3 regions of the Halomonas sp. R57-5 genome follow, and region 2 is predicted to be linked to each of the others. Evidence: predicted binding sites of a transcription regulator. Region 2 holds the regulator's gene; each other region holds the start of a gene.
What was found. The regulator FNR, encoded in region 2, switches genes on or off when oxygen is low (the NO sensors DNR and NnrR bind a similar motif). The targets are predictions, from matches to a motif close to TTGATNTANATCAA.

Region 1: HALO_RS08180 (DUF427 domain-containing protein) is a predicted target of FNR. The motif match lies at 1,024-1,037, and genes of this name have one in related genera.
Region 3: HALO_RS04825 (cytochrome ubiquinol oxidase subunit I) is a predicted target of FNR. The motif match lies at 913-926, and genes of this name have one in related genera.

The regions. Positions count from the first base shown of each region.
Region 1 covers NZ_LN813019.1:1,784,343-1,786,837, reverse strand. Annotated here, with positions in the region: gene HALO_RS08185 (ATP-dependent nuclease) at 1-331, opposite strand, end outside; gene HALO_RS08180 (DUF427 domain-containing protein) at 598-918, opposite strand; gene HALO_RS08175 (DUF2235 domain-containing protein) at 1,127-2,176, opposite strand; gene HALO_RS08170 (SMP-30/gluconolactonase/LRE family protein) at 2,319-2,495, opposite strand, start outside.
Region 2 covers NZ_LN813019.1:1,195,026-1,202,244, forward strand. Annotated here, with positions in the region: gene HALO_RS05355 (DUF294 nucleotidyltransferase-like domain-containing protein) at 1-1,843, shown strand, start outside; gene HALO_RS05360 (DNA polymerase III subunit epsilon) at 1,849-2,502, shown strand; gene ttcA (tRNA 2-thiocytidine(32) synthetase TtcA) at 2,604-3,515, shown strand; gene fnr (fumarate/nitrate reduction transcriptional regulator Fnr) at 3,508-4,254, opposite strand; gene hemN (oxygen-independent coproporphyrinogen III oxidase) at 4,337-5,770, opposite strand; gene HALO_RS05380 (sulfite exporter TauE/SafE family protein) at 5,849-6,541, opposite strand; gene ccoS (cbb3-type cytochrome oxidase assembly protein CcoS) at 6,538-6,783, opposite strand; gene HALO_RS05390 (heavy metal translocating P-type ATPase) at 6,780-7,219, opposite strand, start outside.
Region 3 covers NZ_LN813019.1:1,074,821-1,077,315, forward strand. Annotated here, with positions in the region: gene polA (DNA polymerase I) at 1-862, shown strand, start outside; gene HALO_RS04825 (cytochrome ubiquinol oxidase subunit I) at 1,044-2,495, shown strand, end outside.

The DNA.
Region 1 (2,495 bases), 590 kb from region 2:
AGGTCGCCTTTGCGATCGGGCCATCCTCTAGAATGGCGGTGGTCTGTAGAAATAGCGCCTGCACAGCTTCGTCAGAGCTGATCTCCTCGAATTCCACACTAATGATAATCCAGTGGCCTTGCCACCGACTTAGTGAACGACAGAAATCTGACTCATCCAGGCGATGGGCAGCTCGCACCATGTGGTCATCCAGTAGGAGACGTATAGCGCGGAGGATATTTGATTTACCAGAACCATTTTCGCCAATAATCGTGTTGACACCTCGCTTAAAATACAACGTGGTGTTCTTAAAATTTCGATAGTTGACCAATTTCAGCTTTGAAATATGCATGGTTTTCTGGATGCTCCCATTCCCTTGAATAAATTTTTTATACGGAAACCAGCGTAACTTAACGGTATCGATATTCCCTTATAAATCATCAAATGGAGTTTTTGATGAGTTGCAGCAGCCGTCAGTAGGATTTGTTCTAGGTAGAACTTGCGGTGCAATTATATTGAGCCACCTGCTTGGTTATGAACGCAGTAGGTAGACGTTCAAGCACCCTGCCTGTGACGTATTATTTGCATATGCGAACGTCAGCTTTGGGTCGAAAAGCGTCATTCGCTAACTTCCTCAGAAAATGCAACCCTATCTGCTAAAGCTTTCATACCTTCAATCGGCTCCTCATAACTCCAAGCAATATCCCGACTTTCACCCAGCGAAAAATACACCGTATGCCCTTTAAAGGGGCAATAAGTGATGGTCTCTGAAACGGTGAGTAAATCCATCCGCACGTCTTCACGTGGAAAGTAATGGCGTGGCGAGTAGCCGTGTTCGCGGAGTTCGAGCGTATTGGTGGAGTCGGCTATCAGAATGCTATCAACCTGCACCTGCATGCGCTGCTTGCTTGGGTGAAGCGTTATGCGGGCATTCTGCATCATATTATCCCTGCGGCGTTTTTCGCTCTAATGCTTCGAGACTAGCAGTTAACTTAGGTTAAACCTACTTTGAATACTTAGTTTTTAGTCGATAGTGGCCACTTCGTGATCTAGGTCAGCCATCACTTTCATGCGACTGCTTATGGCGCCTGGGTGAATGCGGCATAGCGCCAGCTCGTAGCCTGCGAGTCAAAAGTGCCCGCTCGGCCTACTCCTCCGGTGGGAAAAGGGGGACATCGGTCAAAGTACGCGGCCGGTACTCACACGTTGTATCGGCCCAGCGCTTCCAAACACTCTCATCGACTGAAATATTCACCGCACACTGCCCTGGCATCACTTCCGCATATTGTCGGTAAAAACGGCCGTCAGAGGTGTTTCCAAGGCGTTTGTATCTGGCGTAGAACCCCCTCAGGAAATCAGAAAACGAGTCTTTGGGTGCTGTCTTCCAGGCATCCTCAGCAACTTCGTAGGGTGCCACTTTTAGGCCTGCCTTTTGCGCCTTGGCTAACATCCAGCTCAGCGATATATCGGCCAGTGTGTCGTCAGCACCATAGCCGCCGCCTACATTGGCGTGGGCGCCGATAAACCAGCACTGCTCTACGTCGCGATTGCCCGTTTTCTGCTTGCCATCCTTGCTTGTCCAGAGCGATACGTTGTAAGTCGCTCTGTGTTCGTCCAGCGCGACCGCTTGATAGGCATGATCGACAATGCTGGAAAGCTCGGTATCGTGCCAATCGTATTTGCTTTTGAACAGGTTGGTTCCGGGCACGCCCAGCGCGCCAACGGTATCCCACACACCAATGAAATGAATCCTGGGCTGGAGGCTGAAGCTCTCCTTGAACCCTGTGCACACCTCAGAATCGGGGTGCAAATCGCGGTTTCGATAAATACTTTCGGCCTTATCGAGCAACCCTGGCGTGACGACATGCACTAGCCCGCATTTACGAATCATCCCCACCAGGCTTCTGGCGGTGTAGGCACCACGGCTGAACCCGAATATCCAGATCTCATCGCCTTCACTGTAACGCCTTGCCAGCCAGTCATAGCCTTCCTGTAGGTTTGTGCTCAGCCCGTGACCGAAGGCTCCGCCGGTAAAGCGCTGAAACTTAGATGTCCCTACGCCGGGGTTGTAATAGAACCTCTGCCTGATACCGTCATCGTCATCATGGATCAACCGGGTAATACGATAAACATTGGTTTGGTCTTCAGGGTCGTTCCACGTCCCATCGAATAGCAGAATCAGTTTTTGTTTCGTCATGGTGCCCCCCCCCCCCACGATAATGCACGCTTTTGAACAGTGCTCATGACCGCTGTATATGAGAGGCAGACGATGCGCAATGCTCTCTTGGGCAATACGTACCTGCGACCTCAACATTATTTAATGAAGGTTAGTCGTAACTTCATGCCGTCACCTGTTTATAGTCAATTCGAAGCAGCGCCCCCGATGCAGGCGCTCTTTCTATCTCGCTTCTGGACAAACCAAGTCGTGCCGAGGTAACGAAGAGGTGTTGGCCCGTAGCATCAAAGGCACAGCTCGTAGGGCGTGGAACAGGGAGCGCAATCGTACTAGCGATATA
Region 2 (7,219 bases):
TCTATCCCAACTGCCGTTTACGCTCCTTGACGATGAGGGGCGTGAGCACATCCGCCGTGGCATTGACCTTGCCTATTTTGATCGTGATGAAATCATTTTAGAGACAGGGCAGGCGGGTGAGTTTGTCTTTCTGATTCATAAAGGCGAAGTGGCAGAAATCGACCCCACGCTGCCCTCATCTACCGCGCGTATCGGCCACTACACGGCGGGGGATCTGTTTGGCGCGATCAGTATTCTCAATGGTAAAAGCCGCTACCGCTTTAAAGCTGAGCAGGAGTGCCTGTGTTACTTACTGCCCAAAGCGCTGTTTCAGCAACTGTGTCGTCACTACCCTGACTTCAGCAATTTCTTTCGCCAGTCGCTGACCCATAAGGCGCGTCTGCTGACCGAAAAGCGCGCCGAAGGGGGTGTCACCATGGCGGGCTTTATGTTGGCCAAAGTGAGCGAGTGTATGCGTGAGCCGCTGCTAATGGCGGCGACGACCGATATAGCCAGCGCGGTCAAACAGCTCAACGCTAGCCACGCCGATAGCCTGCTGGTAGAGACCCAGGACACCCTGGGGATGGTGACTAAAACCGATCTGCTCAATGCCCTGGTGCTGCAGGGCAGCGCGGTAACATCGCCGGTGGATGAGATTGCCCATTTTAATTTGGTGACTGTCGCGCCGGATCAGTATTTATTTGAGGTATTGGTGCTGATGACCCGCCATAAAGTGGCCCGGGTGGTCGTGATGGAGCAAAACGCCTTGAAAGGCGTTGTTGAGCTCACTGACGTGCTTAGCTACTTCTCAAGCCGTAGCTATGTGGTGAGTCTGCAGGTAGAGCAGGCAACCAGCTTAGAGGCGCTTGCAGCCGCCAGCCAGCGTACCCCGGAGCTGGTCAAAGCGCTGATGGCCCAGGGCGTTAAGCTGCGCTTTGCGATGGATCTGCTCGCCGCACTGAACGGTCGCATCATCAGTAAAGCCTGGGAGTTCACCATTAATGAACGCTACCACGGGCAGAGCTGCATGATGGTGATGGGCAGCGAAGGGCGCGGTGAACAGATTCTCAAAACGGATCAGGATAACGGCCTGATTCTGGCCGATGAAACCCAGTGGCCTGACCTTACAAGCCATATGCAGACGCTCACTGATACGCTGATTCAGCTCGGTTATCCGCCGTGCCCCGGCAATATTATGGTGTCTAACCCCGAGTGGGTGGCCACGGTGTCGCAGTGGAAAGGCCATATCGCCAAGTGGGCCAGGGAGCGTGATGGCGACAGCCTGATGAAGCTGGCGATTATGCTCGATGCCCATGCGGTGGCGGGTAACCCAAGCCTACTCGAAAGCGTTCGCGAAGAGCTGTTTGAACGCTGCTCGGGCGATGAGCTGCTGCTCTCCTATTTCGCCCGCACGGCGCTGCGTTTCTCGACGCCGCTGACGCTGTTTGGCTCATTGAAAAAGCCCCAGCACGGTATCGATATTAAGAAAGGCGGCATTTTCCCGATTGTTCACGGCGTGCGCACCATGGCACTTGAACGGCGGATTAAAGCCACTTCAACACTCGACCGGCTTGACGCCCTGGCCGCCGATGGCCGTTTGGATCGCCGCTTTGCCGATGACCTGGGTGAAGCGTTGGCACTGTTTTCCGAGCTGCGTCTTAAACAGCAGCTAAGCGTTTTGGAGACGCCTGCCGGTCATCAAGCCGGTGCCTCAGACGTCAACGCCCAAAACGGCAGCCGCGCTAACCGTGTGGTGGTGCAAAATCTCTCTTCCCTGGAGCGCGACCTATTGCGCGAAGCGATGCATATTGTCAAAGACTTTAAGCAGCGGCTTTCCCATCGTTATCATTTGGAGTATTCGTGAGCGGAATGCGGCTGTTAGATCGACACGTAGGGCTATTTAGCGGTTCATTGCGCACCTTACTGCGCCGTGAAAGTGATCGTCGGCGTTGTGCGGATTCTCCCTATGCGTGGCTGTTTCAACCTTATATGGGCGATGAGCTGGTAGCCCTCGTCTGTACGACAACGCTCACGTCGGCATCGCCGGTGATCAGCTTGGCGGCGGTGGTGCTGAGCCAGCAGCAGGTACGAACCAGCCGCGCTTTTGTGATGACGTTAGGCAGCACGAAACAGCCCGAAAGTGCGAAGCTGCGCCGTCATCATTTGCTATGTGAGGCAGGGGAGGTGCAGCCGCCAAGCAGTGATAACTTGAGCGCGTTAGTGGAATTTATCGGCAACCGGCCCATAGTGGGCTGGCAGTTGGAGCAGCGCATTGGAGCGTTGAATACACTACTGACTAAGCGGCTGAATTTTGCGCTACCCAATGCCCAGGTTGATGTGGCGAGACTGCATCAGCGCCAACTGCGGCGTTTGCATCCGGAGGTAGAAGCGCCCAGCAGCTTCGCCCAGGCGCTGGCATGCTGGCAGGTGCCTGCCATGGGTGTGCAAAGCGTGCTTGCCGAGGCAACCGCCAGCGCACTTCTGTATATGCGCCTACAGCGCGTTATGGCGGAGGTGGCATAGGAATGGTGGAAGCACTAGTGTTTGGGTCAGGCGGTGAGTGTTGTTAGAATGTGGCAATATTTCCTCTTTTAGCGCCTTTCACTATCGGCAGTGCTTATTTCATGCAATCCCTAGATTATTTCGACCCGCATTTTGACACGCCAGATGTTGCTCCTGCAGCCTCTCCAGACGCTGTGCAGGCTGATGCTAAGCAGAAGCGTGAATTTAACAAGCTGCAAAAGCGTCTGCGCCGAGAAGTGGGCAATGCGATTATTGATTACCAAATGATCAATGAAGGCGATCGCGTGATGGTGTGCCTCTCCGGCGGTAAGGACAGCTACACGATGCTGGAGATTTTGCGCAACTTGCAGCGCAACGCGCCAGTTAACTTTTCGTTGATAGCGGTCAATCTGGATCAGAAGCAGCCGGGCTTCCCTGAGCATGTGCTGCCTGCCTATCTGGACAAACAGGGGGTGGAGTATCATATCGTAGAACGCGATACCTACTCGGTGGTGAAAGAGAAAACCCCTGAAGGTAAAACCACCTGCGCGCTCTGTTCACGGCTTCGCCGCGGCTCGCTGTATGGGMTTGCCGAAGAGATTGGGGCCAATAAAATTGCCCTGGGCCATCACCGGGAAGATATTCTTGAAACCCTGTTTCTGAATATGTTCTTCGGCGGCAACCTGAAAGCGATGCCGCCCAAGCTGCTATCCGATGATGGTAAGAATATCGTTATTCGGCCGTTGGCCTACTGCAAAGAAGCGGATATTGCGGAATTTTCGCGGCTGATGGCGTTCCCAATCATTCCCTGCAACCTGTGCGGCTCCCAGCCTAATATGCAGCGTCAGGTGGTCAAAGAGATGCTCGCCGAGTGGGATGAGAAGTTCCCTGGCCGTCTGGAAAGCATGTTTAAAGCGGTGACCAATATTGCGCCCTCCCAGCTGGCAGACCGAAGCCTGTTTGATTTTGAGGGCTTAGAGGCGAAGCAGGCGGAGCTGCTGGCGGGTCGCATCCAGGCCTTCAACGTCAGCTAACCGTTTGCTCTTCCTCTTCGGCGAGGGTAATCAAACGCGGCATATCGAGAATATTGACCTCTCGCCCGGAAACCGCCACCACGCTTTGTTGCTGAAAGCGGCTTAAAATGCGGCTGACGGTTTCCACCGCTAAGCCCAGGTAGTTGCCAATATCGGCCCTCGGCATTGAGAGGCGAAAACTGTAGGGCGAGTAGCCCCGGCGACGAAAACGGTCCGAAAGGGTAATCAAAAAGGTGGCCAGCCGTTGATCGGCGGTTTTTCGCGAGAGTAGGCGCATCATGCGTCGGTCATCGCGTAACTCTTTGCTCATGCTCCGATACAGCTGGCCACGTAGCTCAGGGATCTCTTCTGAGAGCAAATCCAGGCGGTCAAAAGGAATCTCGCAAACGGTGGTGGTTTCCAGGGCGATAACGCTACCGGGGTAGTGCTCTTCATCAATGCCATCCAGCCCCACCAGTTCACTGGGCAGGTAGAAATTGGTCAACTGCTCACTGCCGTTACCTTCGGCGGTGACCTGTTTCAAACTCCCCGAACGCACCGCGTAAACGCTGGTAAAAGTATCACCCTGGCGAAACAGCGGCTCGCCTTTTTTCAGCGGCGCACGGCGGCGAATAATCGCATCGAACTGCCCCATATCGTCCAACTCAAGGGCAAGCGGCAGGCACAGCGAGCTAAGGCTGCAGGTTTGGCAGCGCGCTTCGTGGAGTAGCGAGCGTCGGCTGCTCATAGGTTCCAACATGCGGTGCTCCTTGAGTGGGTCAGGATAAAATTAGCAAATTCTTACTTATTGTGGTGCCGTTAGCATGCCTGCAATAAGGTGATTAAACAATCTTAGAGTAGCGCTGCCCTATTTGCCCAGAAAGATGGGTATCGAACGCCATGGCTAAATGGCGCACCAGCAGTCGACCCATGGGCGTGGCGTTAAGTCGATCACCACTACGGGTCAGTAGGCCATCTTGCTCAGCGCTCTGTAAACGCTCCAGAGCGGGGGCAAAATAGCGGGGGGCATCGATGTTCCAGCGCTGGCTGACCGCAGCCAGATCAATGCCCATATCGCACATCAGCCGCTCAATCACATCCCGCCGGATTAGGTCGTCATCACTCAACCGCACGCCTCGCACAGTAGCGAGCTGACCCTGATCCAACGCCGCCTCGTAGCTTGCCAGATCGCTCGGGTTCTGCGCGTAGACGTCATCAATACGTGAAATCGCCGAAACGCCAAGCCCGATTAAATCGCACTGGGCATGGCTGGAGTAGCCTTGGAAGTTGCGCTGTAGCGAGCCGTCGCGCTGAGCAATGGCCAGGCTATCATCAGGCCGGGCAAAGTGATCCATGCCGATATGTACGTAGCCAGCCGCGGTGAGCATTTCAATCGTGGTGCGCAGAATTGCCAGCTTCTCTTCACCGCCCGGCAAATCATCGACATTAATACGCCGCTGGGGAGCAAAGCGCTCGGGCATATGGGCGTAGTTAAATACTGAAAGACGCGCCGGATTGAGTTCAATCACCTGGCGGAGGGTATTCGCAAAGCTCTTTTCTGTCTGAAACGGTAAACCGTAAATAAGATCGAGATTGAGCGAGCGAAAGCCCAGGCGATGCGCCTCTTCCATCAGCGTTTCGGTGAGTACCCGCGGTTGAATGCGGTTAATGGCTTTCTGTACCAACGGGCTTAAATCCTGCACGCCCAGGCTAATGCGGTTAAAGCCTAACGACTGCAGGTGGCGCAGGGTAAATACATCCGCTTCCCGGGGGTCTATTTCAATCGCGTAGTCGCGATCGGCAGAGGACGAAAGGCCAAACCGGGCATCCAAACGATCAATCAGGTCGCCCATCTGATTCAAGCTAAGAAAGGTCGGCGTTCCGCCACCCCAGTGTAGCTGCTCCACCGGTCGTGATGTATCCAAGTGGCGTGCGGTCAGCACCATTTCACGGTCGAGCCGGGATAAGTAAGGCTCGGTCAGGGCGGTGTTCTTGGTGGCGATTTTATTGCATGCGCAGTAGAAACAGATCTTGCGACAAAAAGGCACGTGAACATACAGCGACAGCGAACGCTGACTGGCATTGCTACGCTCTAGTGCCTGGGTCAGGTCACCGGGGGTGAATTGGTCGTGAAATGACAGCGCCGTGGGGTAAGACGTGTAGCGTGGTCCGCTGGTGTCGTAGCGGCGCAGCAGGGCTTCATCCCACACCGGCTGCAAGGGCGCTGCCGCCACAGACGAGGCAAGAGGTGAAACCGCAGGGGCATGAACGGGCATGAAGGGGCGCTCCGACGTGAGGTAATGCCGCTAGCCTAACCCGTGACGAAAGCGTAAAGATTGAGCCATGTCATGCTATTAGAGGTTGTGTGCCGTAAGAGTCCAGAGCTGCCACAGCGCAAACGCGATAATCGTTAGTGCCGCCACGCTGCGCGTCGCCGGGTGGCGAATCAAGTGGCTTAGCTGGCGCGCAGCGAGGCCAGTGACGAGCAGCGCCGGCAGGGTGCCTAGCCCAAATGCGCCCATTAGCAGCGCGCCCTGGAGCGGGTCGGCAATCGCCAAGCTCCAGGCCAACATGGAGTAGACCAGCCCACAGGGTAGCCAGCCCCAAAGTGCGCCCAGCGCGAAGGCTTGAGGGATATACACCACCGGCATTAAGCGCCGCCCCACAGGCTCGATAAAGCGCCATAGACGGCGGCCAACCGCCTCCACTTTGAGCAGCCCTTTCCACCAGTTGGCGATATACAGTGCCATCAGGATCAGCATCAGCGCGGCAAACACCTGAAGCAGCATTCGTGCCGTGGCGGAAAGCGAAAATAGCGTGCCCAGCAGGGCAACCAGCGCGCCTGCGCTCATATAGCTAATAATACGGCCAGCATTGTAGCTGAGTAGCAGCCCCCCCATACGCGCTGGATGGCGCATGCTGGGGGGTACTGCAAAGGTGAGGGCGCTCATAATGCCGCCGCACATACCAATGCAGTGGGCACCGCCCATTAAGCCAAATACGAATGCCGCCAGCAGCGGCGGTAGATCAAGCCCTGTGGGATTCATGGCCGAGGCTCTTGGTCGTCGGGGGCGTTTTTATCTTTTGGTGCGACGGTTTTTTGCTTGGCTGGCGGGCGCTGGCGGCGCTGTTCGGGGGGAAGATCGTTGTCGTCCTCATCAAACAAGATGCGGTGCGCCGGGCCTTCTAAATCGTCGAACTGATCATTTTTGACCGCCCAGAAGAAGGCCCAGACGGCGAGTCCGAGCAGAATCAGCGAAAGCGGAATAAGCAGGTACAGAATCGTCATGCGGTTACCGGTGTTGACGTGCCAAGCGTTGGTGCGGGCTGGGGGCGCCAGCGTGACAGCCGCAGGGCGTTACCCACCACCACTAGCGAGCTAAGCGACATACCAATCGCGGCTAGCCAGGGCGGCACCAGCCCCATCGCCGCCAGCGGCAGCGCCGAAACGTTGTAGCACACTGACCAAATCATGTTCTGGCGCATGATACGCCGCGTTGCGCGGGAAATCTCGATGGCCTCAAAAATTCGCATTAGACGTGGGCTGAGCAGCACCGCATCGGCGCGGGTCCGGGCAAGATCTGTCGCTCCATTCATGGCAATCGCTACATCAGCGCCAGCCAAGACTGGCACGTCGTTGATGCCGTCACCAATCATCACCACAGTTTCGCCAGCGGCTTGGAGTTCTTTCATTCGGGCCAGCTTGCCCTCTGGACTGGTACCCG
Region 3 (2,495 bases), 120 kb from region 2:
TAAGCTACCGCGTTTGCTCAATAAAGCCACTGGCCGGGTGCACACCAGCTACCACCAGGCGGTCACCGCCACCGGCCGGCTGTCGTCGTCGGACCCGAACTTGCAGAATATCCCCATTCGTACCGAAGAGGGGCGCAAAATTCGTCAGGCATTTATCGCCCGCCCCGGTTATCGCATTGTTGCCGCGGACTACTCGCAGATCGAGCTGCGTATTATGGCGCACCTTTCCGAGGACAAAGGCCTGCTGGAAGCCTTTGCCGAGGGGCGTGATATCCATACTGCTACCGCGGCGGAAGTGTTTGGCACCTCCCTTGATAAGGTGTCGGGCGACCAGCGGCGCAGTGCCAAAGCGATTAACTTCGGCTTGATCTACGGCATGAGCGCCTGGGGGCTGTCGCGCCAGCTGCATATCGAGCGCAATCAGGCGCAGACCTACATCGACCGCTACTTCGACCGCTACCCCGGCGTGGCTCGCTATATGGAGCGCATCCGTTCCCAGGCGGGGGAAGATGGCTTTGTCGAAACCGTGCTGGGTCGGCGGCTATACCTGCCGGAAATTCAGTCGCAAAACCGCAACCGCCGTCAAGGCGCCGAACGCACCGCCATTAACGCACCGATGCAGGGCACCGCGGCGGATATCATCAAGCAGGCGATGATCGATGTGGATGCATGGCTGGCAGAAGGTGAGTTCGACGCGCTGATGGTCATGCAGGTGCACGATGAGCTGGTATTTGAAGTGGCCGAGAAGCAAGTTGATGCGTTTATCGAGCAGGTGCAAAAACGCATGCAGGGTGCGGCAGCGCTAAAAGTGCCGCTAATAGTAGAGGCGGAGAGCGGCGCCAATTGGGATGAGGCGCACTAGCCAGGTGATAAGGGCATTTTGTCGCAACCGCAACATGCATAGATAAGGAATTGACCAGGATCAAATTTTTGACTCGGGTGGAGGCATAACCTTATACCCATCGCTTTGCCTGGGTGAGCGCCAGTCAGTGGTTTCCCGGTGGGGCGAGGGGTGTGTTTAAGCTATCCATCGGGAGTCACTCATGGACATTGTTGAATTATCCAGGTTGCAGTTCGCCTTTACGGCGATGGTGCATTTCCTGTTTGTACCTTTAACGCTAGGGCTATCGATACTGCTGGCGATTATGGAGACGGTCTATGTGATGACCGGTAAGACCATTTATCGTCAGATGACCAAGTTCTGGGGCAAGCTGTTCGGTATTAACTTTGCGTTGGGGGTAACCACCGGCATCGCTATGGAGTTTCAGTTCGGCACCAACTGGTCGTACTACTCTCATTATGTCGGCGATATCTTCGGCGCGCCGCTGGCGATAGAAGCCTTGATGGCGTTCTTCCTTGAGTCGACCCTGGTCGGGCTGTTCTTTTTCGGCTGGGATCGCCTGTCAAAAGAGAAACATCTGGCGGTTACCTGGTTGATGGCGCTGGCGACCAATATGTCGGCCCTGTGGATTCTGGTGGCCAATGGCTGGATGCAGCATCCCGTGGGGMCAGAGCTCAACCTTGCCACCATGCGTATGGAGTTGACCAGCTTTGCTGAAGTGCTGCTCAACCCCGTTGCCCAAGTCAAATTCGTGCATACCGTGTCGGCGGGCTACGTCACCGGCGCGGTTTTCGTGCTGGCGATTTCAAGCTGGTACCTGCTCAAGGGTCGCGAGATCGCCTTTGCCCGGCGCAGCTTCACGATTGCGTCGGCCTTTGGCTTGGCCAGTGTACTGTCGGTGATTGTTCTGGGCGACGAGTCTGGTTATGAGCTGGGAGACGTCCAAAAGGTCAAACTGGCCGCCATCGAGGCCGAATGGCAAACCCATCCCGCTCCGGCCGCCTTTACCCTGTTTGGGCTGCCCAACGAGGCTGAACAGCGCACCGACCTAGCCATCAAGATACCTGGCGTGATGGGCTTGATCGCTACGCGCTCGCTGGATACCGAAGTGATGGGGATACGCGAGCTTAAGGCGGAGCACCGCGAACGCATCGTCAACGGCCAGGAAGCCTATGCCCTTATGCAGCGCCTGCGCAGCGGTGAAGAGCGCGAAGGGGATCAGGCCCGGTTCGAGGAGGTGCGCAGCGATCTCGGCTATGGGCTGCTGCTTAGCGCTTATAGCGACGATGTGGCCAATGCGACGGCCGCCGAGATTAACCAGGCCGTAGAGGCGTCGATTCCCAAGGTTTGGCCGCTGTTCTGGTCTTTTCGGGCCATGGTAGCCGCTGGCTTTAGCATGCTGCTGCTGTTTGCCCTGGCCCTCTGGCATAGCGTGCGCCGTCAGCCTGAGAAGTCCCCTTGGTTACTGCGCTTTGCGCTGTTCAGCCTGCCGCTACCCTGGATCGCCTGTGAAGCGGGCTGGTTCGTGGCCGAGTACGGCCGTCAGCCGTGGGCCATCGGCGAGATCCTCCCGGTGCACCTGGCTATTTCCAGTCTGACTGCTGAGCAGGTGCTCACTACCCTGATTGCCATCGGCATCCTTTACACCACCTTC